One region of the Burkholderia sp. F1 genome, then DNA from elsewhere that is predicted to be linked to it. Evidence: predicted binding sites of a transcription regulator. Region 1 holds the regulator's gene; the other holds the start of a gene.
The links. The regulator HrcA, encoded in region 1, represses chaperone genes, less so after heat shock. The targets are predictions, from matches to a motif close to TTAGCACTCNNNNNNNNNGAGTGCTAA.
Positions count from the first base shown of each region.

Region 1 (4,418 bases):
CAAGTTCAAGAGGGTTATTCGCGCGCATTCGCCAGCGTCGCGAATCAACCGCGCCGTCCGCGGCAACCGCCGCCCGGGCGGTCGAAACGGCCTGTAACAACGCTTACCCGGCGAGTACTAGCTCGCCTCCGGACGCTGCACTACACTGCACTTCAGGCATCGGAGCGGCGCGTTTACCCTGACCCGACCGTTGCCCGAACTCCACCAGGCGCCATTTTCACCCGTCTTCTCGAGGGGAGTACCGTGAAACTGACCTTTGCCATATCGGTGGTCGCGCTGGTACTCATTGCTGGCACCACCACCATCTGTCTGTCCGGGGCGGTCACCGACCGCACGACCGAATACGGCAGCGTACAGGCGACGCTGGACCAGATGTTCAGCTCCCACCCGAAAATCTGTCGATGATGCGACGGTCGCGTTTCGTCGGCCGGCCGTGCAGTTCGGCCGCCGGTTCGTGGAACGTGCGTCGCCGCTCCTGTTCGGCGAGCCGCGCGGCCCGCCCGGACTCCGTCTCCGCGTAAAGCGTCTGCGCGACGCTCGCCGGCCCGCGCACGTCGCACACGCCCAGCACGGCAATGTGCCAGACGATGCCGTCGATCGCAATCTCGACCTCGTCGCCGACGCGCACCTCCTTGGCAGGCTTGACCGGCGCGCCGCCGATCCGCACCCGCCCCTTGTCGACCGCGTCGGCCGCGAGCGAGCGCGTCTTGAAGAACCGGGCGGCCCACAGCCACTTGTCGATGCGCAGCCGCGCGCCCGGCTCGGTGGAAATCTGGTAGTTCATGTCAGCCTCCGCCGGGCCGCCCCCTCGGGGGACAGCGAACGAATTGAGCGTGGGGGTCGTTTCATTTCAGCCTATGATTTCCGGCTGCGCCGCCTTGACCGGCCAGCCCTGCAGATTCTCGGCGACGATCTCGCCGAGCGCGCCGATCCACGCATGCGCGCCGTTCAGGCACGGAATACGGTGGAACGCCTTGCCGCCGCCCGCGATGAATTCGTCGCGCACTTCCATCCCGATCTCCTCGATCGTCTCGAGGCAGTCGGCCGTGAAGCCCGGACAGAACACGTCCGCGCGCCGCACGCCCGCTTCGCCGAGCTCGCGCAGCGTCGGCGCGGTGTAAGGCTGCAGCCATTCGGCCTTGCCGAAACGCGACTGGAAGGTCACGCGGCATTCGATCGTCGACAGCCCGAGCGCCGTCATCAGCAGCGCGGCCGTCTGCTGGCACTGGTCGTGATAGGGATCGCCGAGGTCGAGCGTGCGCTTCGGCACGCCGTGGAAGCTCAGCACCAGCTTGTCGCCGGCCGCGAAATCGGGCCGCCCGTGCTGCGCCCAGTACTGCCGCACCTGCTCGGCGAGCGCGTGGATATACGCCGGATGATCGGCGTAATGACGCACGGTGCGGACTTCCGGCTGGTTGCGCATGCGCGCGAGCGCGTTGAACGCCGCGTCGAAGGCGGTCGCCGTCGTCGACGCCGAGTATTGCGGATACATCGGCATCAGCAGCACGCGTTCGACACCCGCGCGCTTGAGCTGCGCGAGCACCTGCGGAATGCCCGGGCTGCCGTAGCGCATCGCGTAGTCGACCAGCACGTGATAGTCGTTCGACGCGAGCAGGTGGCGCACGCCTTCGACCTGGCGCTCGGTGTGCACGCGCAGCGGCGAGCCTTCCGGCATCCACACGGCCGCGTATTTCTTCGCGGACGCGCGGCCGCGCAACGGCAGGATCAGCGTGCGCAGCAGGACCTGCCAGACGGCCTGCGGGATTTCGACCACGCGGGGATCGGACAGGAATTCGGCGAGATAGCGGCGGACCGCGCGCGGCGTCGGGGCGTCGGGCGTGCCGAGATTGATCAGCAGCACCGCGATGCGATGGGCGGCCGCGACGCTCGATGGCGGCTCAAGATCGAAGCGCATAAGCAAGGACGTGCTCGGGGCACGAAACCGGACGGCTTTCAATTATAGCGGGCCGTCCTGCAAGGGGTGACTGGCCGTTCGGCCGATTGCGGCGCGCCGCGCGCTGCGGCACGATGGCAGGACTGGCCATCAGACCGATTATTGCTGGCTGAGCGTGAGCGACAGCAGGCGCGCGGTGATGTCGACGATCGGGATCACCCGGTTGTACGCCATCCGGGTCGGGCCGATCACGCCGAGCGTGCCGACGATCTGGCCGTTCACCTCGTAGGGCGCGGTGACGACGCTCATTTCCTCGATCGGCACGAGCGTCGATTCGCCGCCGATGAAGATCTGCACGCCCTGCGCATGACTCGACACGTCGAGCAGCTGCAGGAGGCCGGTCTTCTGGTCGAACACGTCGAACAGCTTGCGCAGCCGCGCCATGTCGGACGACAGGTCGGCGACCTCGAGCAGGTTGCGCTCGCCGGAAATGAGCACGGTGTCTTCCGTATCCGGCACCTCGGTGCTCGCGGTCACGGCCGCGTGCATCAGCGCGGTCATGTCGCCGCGCAGCTGGTCGATCTCGTCGCGCAAGCGGCGCCGCACTTCGTCGAACGACAGGCCGGCGAAATGCGCGTTGATGTAGTTGGACGCCTCGGTCAGTTGCGACGGCGAGTAGTCGCGCGGCGTCGCGAGCATCCGGTTCTGCACGTCGCCTTCGGGAGTGACGATGATGAGCAGGATGCGCTTGTCGGACAGCCGCATGAACTCGATCTGCTTGAACACGTGGCTGCGGCGCGGCGTCAGCACGACGCCCGCGAACTGCGACAGGTTCGACAGCACGCTCGCCGCAGCCGCGACCACCTTCTGCTGCGGCTCGCCGGCCTGCAGCGTGGTCTGGACCTGGCGGGCGACCGCCTCGGCGTCGATCGGCGTCTCGACCGTCAGCATCGTGTCGACGAACAGGCGGTAGCCGCGCGGGGTCGGCACCCGGCCGGCCGACGTGTGCGGGCTCGAGACGAGGCCGAGCTCCTCCAGGTCGGACATCACGTTGCGGATCGTCGCCGGGCTCAGTTCCAGCCCAGAATAACGAGACAACGTGCGCGATCCGACCGGCTGACCGTCGGCGATATACCGTTCGATCAGGGTTTTCAGGAGGGTTCGTGCGCGAGGATCTAGCATGGTAGAAAATTTTAGCGCAACCGCGCGACTGCGGCGAGTGGCCGCGCCCGGCACGCACACGGGCCGGGCGCGGCGCCCGGGGCCGCAAACGGTTCTTTTCGTCAACGAGCTATGGTGTAATGCCGCCATGAAAACCGGTAATCAGTTCCATACTGTCGCGCTCGTCGGCCGGAGCAACACGCCCGTCATCGCCGAGCCGCTCGCCACGCTGGCCGCCTGCATCGCGAAGCAGGGGTTCGAGGTCGTCTTCGAAGCCGACACCGCGCGCGAGATCGGCATCGCCAGCTACCCGGCGCTCACCCCGGCCGAAATCGGGGCGCGCGCCGACGTGGCGGTCGTGCTGGGCGGCGACGGCACGATGCTCGGCATCGGCCGGCAGCTTGCGCCGTACAAGACGCCGCTGATCGGGATCAACCACGGCCGGCTCGGCTTCATCACGGACATCGCGGCGGCCGACATGCAGGCGCTCGTCCCCGTGATGCTGTCCGGCAAGTTCGAGCGCGAGGAGCGGTCGCTGCTCGAGGCCCGGATCATGCGCAACGGCGAACCGATCTACCACGCGCTCGCGTTCAACGACGTCGTCGTGAACCGCAGCGGCTTTTCCGGGATGGTCGAGCTGCGCGCGTCGGTGGACGGCCGGTACATGTACAACCAGCGCTCGGACGGCCTGATCGTCGCGACGCCGACCGGCTCGACCGCGTACGCGCTGTCGTCGGCCGGGCCGATCCTCCATCCGCAGCTGCAGGGCATCGTGCTCGTGCCGATCGCGCCGCATGCGCTGTCGAACCGGCCGATCGTGCTGCCCGACGACACCAAGATCGCGATCCAGATCGTCGGCGGGCGCGACGTCAACGTGAATTTCGACATGCAGTCGTTTACCGCGCTCGAACTGAACGACACGATCGAGGTGCGCCGCTCGAAGCACACCGTGCCGTTCCTGCACCCGATCGGCTACAGCTATTACGCGACGCTGCGCAAGAAGCTGCACTGGAACGAGCACGCATCGAACGAAGACGACGACACGGCATCCTGACGCCCAACCGCCCCGATACCATGCTCCGCCACCTCTCGATCCGCGACTTCGTCATCGTCGCCGCGCTCGATCTCGAATTCGACAGCGGCCTTACCGTCTTCTCCGGCGAAACCGGCGCCGGCAAATCGATCCTGATCGACGCGCTCGCGCTGGCGCTCGGCGAACGCGCCGACGCGAGCGTCGTGCGCACCGGCTGCGGTCGCGCCGACATCACCGCCGAATTCACCCAGCACGACCGCGTCGCGCGCTGGCTCGACGAGCACGCGTTCGACGCCGAGGACACCGTGATGCTGCGCCGCGTGATCGACG
Region 1 is NZ_CP172421.1:845,209-849,626, reverse strand. It holds gene ACFIMZ_RS04110 (hypothetical protein) at 244-405, shown strand; gene ACFIMZ_RS04105 (RNA-binding S4 domain-containing protein) at 377-784, opposite strand; gene hemH (ferrochelatase) at 851-1,915, opposite strand; gene hrcA (heat-inducible transcriptional repressor HrcA) at 2,054-3,076, opposite strand; gene ACFIMZ_RS04090 (NAD kinase) at 3,204-4,109, shown strand; gene recN (DNA repair protein RecN) at 4,130-4,418, shown strand, end outside.

Region 2 (4,418 bases), on a different replicon from region 1:
CGACGAGGTCGCCGTATTCGCCGGTCTGCGCGTTATAGCCGAAGTTGCCCGAACCTTCCGCGACCTTCGCGACCACGACGCTCGCTTCCTCGCCCGCGTTCGTGACGATCTGGCGCAGCGGCTCCTCGAGCGCACGCAGCACGATCTTGATGCCGGCGTGCTGGTCGGCGTTCGCGCCGGTCAGCTCGCGGATCGCCTGCTTCACGCGGATCAGCGCGACGCCGCCGCCCGGCACGATGCCTTCCTCGACGGCCGCGCGCGTCGCATGCAGCGCGTCGTCGACGCGGTCCTTCTTCTCCTTCACCTCGATCTCGGTCGCGCCGCCGACCTTGATGACCGCGACACCGCCGGCCAGCTTCGCCACGCGTTCCTGCAGCTTCTCGCGGTCGTAGTCCGACGTCGCCTCGTCGATCTGCACGCGGATCTGCTTCACGCGCGCCTGGATGCTCGCCGCGTCGCCCGCGCCGTCGATCACCGTCGTGTTCTCCTTGCCGACCTCGATGCGCTTCGCCTGCCCGAGTTCCGCCAGCGTCGCCTTCTCGAGCGTGAGGCCGGTTTCCTCGGCGATCACCTGGCCGCCGGTCAGGATCGCGATGTCCTCCAGCAGCGCCTTGCGGCGGTCGCCGAAGCCCGGCGCCTTGACCGCAACGGTCTTCAGGATCCCGCGGATGTTGTTCACGACCAGCGTCGCGAGCGCTTCGCCTTCGACGTCCTCGGCGATGATCAAGAGCGGCCGGCCGGACTTCGCGACCTGTTCGAGCACCGGCAGCAGCTCGCGGATGTTCGAGATCTTCTTGTCGTGCAGCAGGATGTACGGACTCTCGATCTCGGCGATCTGCTTGTCCGGGTTGTTGATGAAATACGGCGACAGGTAGCCGCGATCGAACTGCAGCCCTTCGACGACGTCGAGCTCGTCGGCGAGCGACTTGCCGTCCTCGACGGTGATCACGCCTTCCTTGCCGACGCGGTCGATCGCCTCGGCGATGCGCTGGCCGATCGACTCCTCGCCGTTCGCCGAGATCGTCGCGACCTGCGCGATCTCCTTGCTCGTCGTGGTCGGCTTGCTGATCTTCTTCAGCTCGTCGACGGCGGCCGCGACGGCCTTGTCGATGCCGCGCTTCAGGTCGAGCGGATTGAGCCCGGCCGCGACGTACTTCTGGCCTTCGCGGACGATCGCCTGCGCGAGCACGGTGGCGGTCGTCGTGCCGTCGCCGGCCGCGTCGCTGGTGCGCGACGCAACTTCCTTCACGAGCTGCGCGCCGATGTTCTGCAGCTTGTCGGCGAGCTCGATTTCCTTCGCGACGGACACGCCGTCCTTCGTGACGACCGGCGCGCCGAAGCTGCGCTCGAGCACGACGTTGCGGCCTTTGGGCCCAAGCGTGACCTTCACCGCGTTCGCGAGAATGTTGACGCCTTCGGTCAGCTTCGCGCGCGCGACGTCGCTGAAAATGATTTCCTTCGCTGCCATGATTGCGCTCCTTTATTGATTGACGACGGCGACGATGTCCTCCTCGCGCAGCACGAGGAGCTCGCTGCCGTCCACCTTGACCGTCTGGCCCGCGTACTTGCCGAACAGCACGCGCTCGCCGACCTTCAGGTCGGGCACGATGCGCTGGCCGTCGTTGTCCCGGCGGCCGGGGCCGACCGCGATCACTTCGCCCTGGTCGGGCTTTTCCGCGGCGCTGTCGGGAATCACGATGCCGGAAGCGGTGGTGGTTTCCTGGTCGAGTCGCTTCACGATGACTCGATCGTGCAAGGGGCGTAGGCTCATCGGTTGGTCCTGTCGGAATGTGTGATTGGCACTCTGCATAGGAGAGTGCTGACGAGTATAGAAATGCGCGCCGGCGCGATCCAATAACGGATTGCGAAATGCATTTGCGCGGGCGTGAATTGGGGCGTGCGGCGAACGGGGAGCGGCGGCGAGCCGACACGCGCGGATGGAAGCGCGCCGCGTCAGATCAGCAGCGTCAGCGTGCGGAACAGTGCGAGGTCTTCCTTGCGCGCCGAGCGCGCGTGACGCCGGATCACCTGCAGCAGGCAGTCGATGAAGCAGCGCGCCGCGTCGCTCTGCGTGCTGCTGCGGCGCGTGACGATGCCGAGCTCGCGCGGCTCGAAGCGTTCCTTCAGCGACAGCGCGCGCATCCGCTCGCCGAACGGCGGCACGACGCTCAGGATCGTCGGGCACCACGTGCACATGTCCGCCTGTTCGAGCATCGTCTGCAGCATCGCGACCGATTGCGCGCGGACGATGCGCCGCTCGTCGATCTGCGCGCCGTGGCGCGTGAACAGGTAATCGACGAGCGCGGCCTGTCCGTCCGGCGCGAAGTTCAGCACCCAGTCCTGGTCGAGCAGGTCGTGGATCGAGCGGACGCGCTCGCGCGGATGGCCGGCGCGCACCATCACCGACGTCTCGTAGGTCAGCACCGGCTCGCACGCGAATTCCTGCGCGGCCACGCCCGGCTGCACCTGCCCGAGCGCGAAATCCATGCTGCCGTCGCGCAGCAGCGGCTGTGCGACGGCCATCAATCCTTCATACAGTTCCAGGCGCACGTCCGGCATCCGCTCGCGAAACAGCAGTACCGTCTCGGCGAGAAACGTCAGCGTGAGCCACGGCGTGACGCCGACGCTCAACCGGCCTTCGACGCGGCCGCGCATCCGCGCGAGATCGCCCTGCGCATGTTCGAGCTGCTTGAGCACGAGCTTCGCGTGCGTGAGCAGCGCCTTGCCGTATTCGGTGAAGCCGATCCCTTCCGGCGCGCGCACGAGCAGCGGCAGGCGTTCGCTCGCCTCCAGTTCGCGCAGCGCCCGCGTGACGGCGGCCTGCGACAGGCCCAGCGCGCGCGCCGCGCCGCGAATGCTTCCGGCCTCCGCGCTCGCGACGAGCGCCTGCAGCTGATGCAGCTTCATGATCACGGATCCGACAACGAAAGGTTGTCATCATAACGAAACCGGGGCTGTTCGCCGGCATTTTCGCTGCATACGATCCGGTCAACGATCAGCCATCCGGCGATCGGCGGCGATACGGAATCGGGGAGCGGGAAAATTGGATTCGACACGCATTCCACCTGAAATGGCGGCAATCGAAGCGGAAACGATCGCGCTGCGGCACCGGCTGCATGCGCATCCGGAGCTCGGCTTCGAGGAGCGCGCGACGAGCGAGCTCGTCGCCGACTGCCTGACAACGTGGGGTTATCGGGTGACGCGCGGCCTCGGCGGCACCGGCGTGGTCGGCACGCTGACGCGCGGCGCGGGCCGCCGGCTCGGCCTGCGCGCGGACATGGACGCGCTGCCGATCCGCGAGACGACCGGGCTGCCGTATGCGAGCCGGATCGACGGCGTGATGCATGCGTGCGGCCACGACGGCCATACGGCGATGCTGCTCGCGGCCGCGCGCTGCCTGGCGGAACGCGAACGGTTCGGCGGCACGCTGAACCTGATTTTCCAGCCGGCCGAGGAAGGGCTCGGCGGCGCGCAACGGATGATCGAAGACGGCCTGTTCGCGCGCTTTCCGTGCGACGCGGTGTTCGCGATGCACAACGTGCCGGGCCTGCCGGCGGGCAAGCTGGGCTTCTGCGACGGCCCGTTCATGGCGTCGGCCGACGAGGTGCGCGTGCGCGTGAGCGGGCGCGGCGGGCACGGCGCGGCGCCGCACGCAACCGTGGACCCGGTGGTCGTCTGCGCATCGATCGTGATGGCGCTGCAGACGATCGTGTCGCGCAATGTGAACCCGCAGGCACTCGCGATCATCACGGCCGGTTCGATCCATGCGGGCACCGCGTCGAACGTGATTCCGCCGCACGCGGATCTCGAACTCAGCGTGCGCGCACTGTCGCCCGAGGTGCGCGCGCTGCTCGAACGGCGCATCCGCGAGACGGTCGCGGGCCAGGCGGCAAGCTACGGCGCGACGGCCGGGATCGACTACCGCGTCGGCTACCCGGTGCTCGTCAATCACGCGGACGAAACGGCCTTCGCGCGGCAGGTCGCACGCGACTGGGGCGGCGGCGACGCACTGATCGAACAGCTGCAGCCGATCGCCGCGAGCGAGGATTTCGCGTTCATGCTGAACGCGTGCCCGGGCAGCTACCTGTCGATCGGCAACGGCGACGGCGCGGCCGGATGCGCGCTGCACAACCCCGGCTACGACTTCAACGACGCGATTCTCGCGACCGGCGCGAGCTACTGGGTTGCGCTCGCGGAGCGGTTTCTCGGCTGACACGGCACGGCGATTTCGGTTCATATGTTCAAGTACACACAAGGAGACAGGCAATGAAGAAGTGGATGGCGGCAGCCGCGATGACGCTCGCGGCGGGAGCGGCGCACGCAGGCGGCGACTGGGCAGGCAAGGAGATTCGCCTCGCGGTCGATCCGACTTACCCGCCGCTCGAATACAAGCTTCCCGACGGCACGCTGGCGGGTTT
Region 2 is NZ_CP172422.1:3,080,588-3,085,005, reverse strand. It holds gene groL (chaperonin GroEL) at 1-1,468, opposite strand, end outside; gene ACFIMZ_RS32315 (co-chaperone GroES) at 1,481-1,771, opposite strand; gene ACFIMZ_RS32310 (LysR substrate-binding domain-containing protein) at 1,954-2,907, opposite strand; gene ACFIMZ_RS32305 (M20 aminoacylase family protein) at 3,044-4,213, shown strand; gene ACFIMZ_RS32300 (ABC transporter substrate-binding protein) at 4,267-4,418, shown strand, end outside.
Region 2: a site for HrcA is predicted at 1,797-1,823, ahead of ACFIMZ_RS32315 (co-chaperone GroES). Genes of this name have one in related genera too.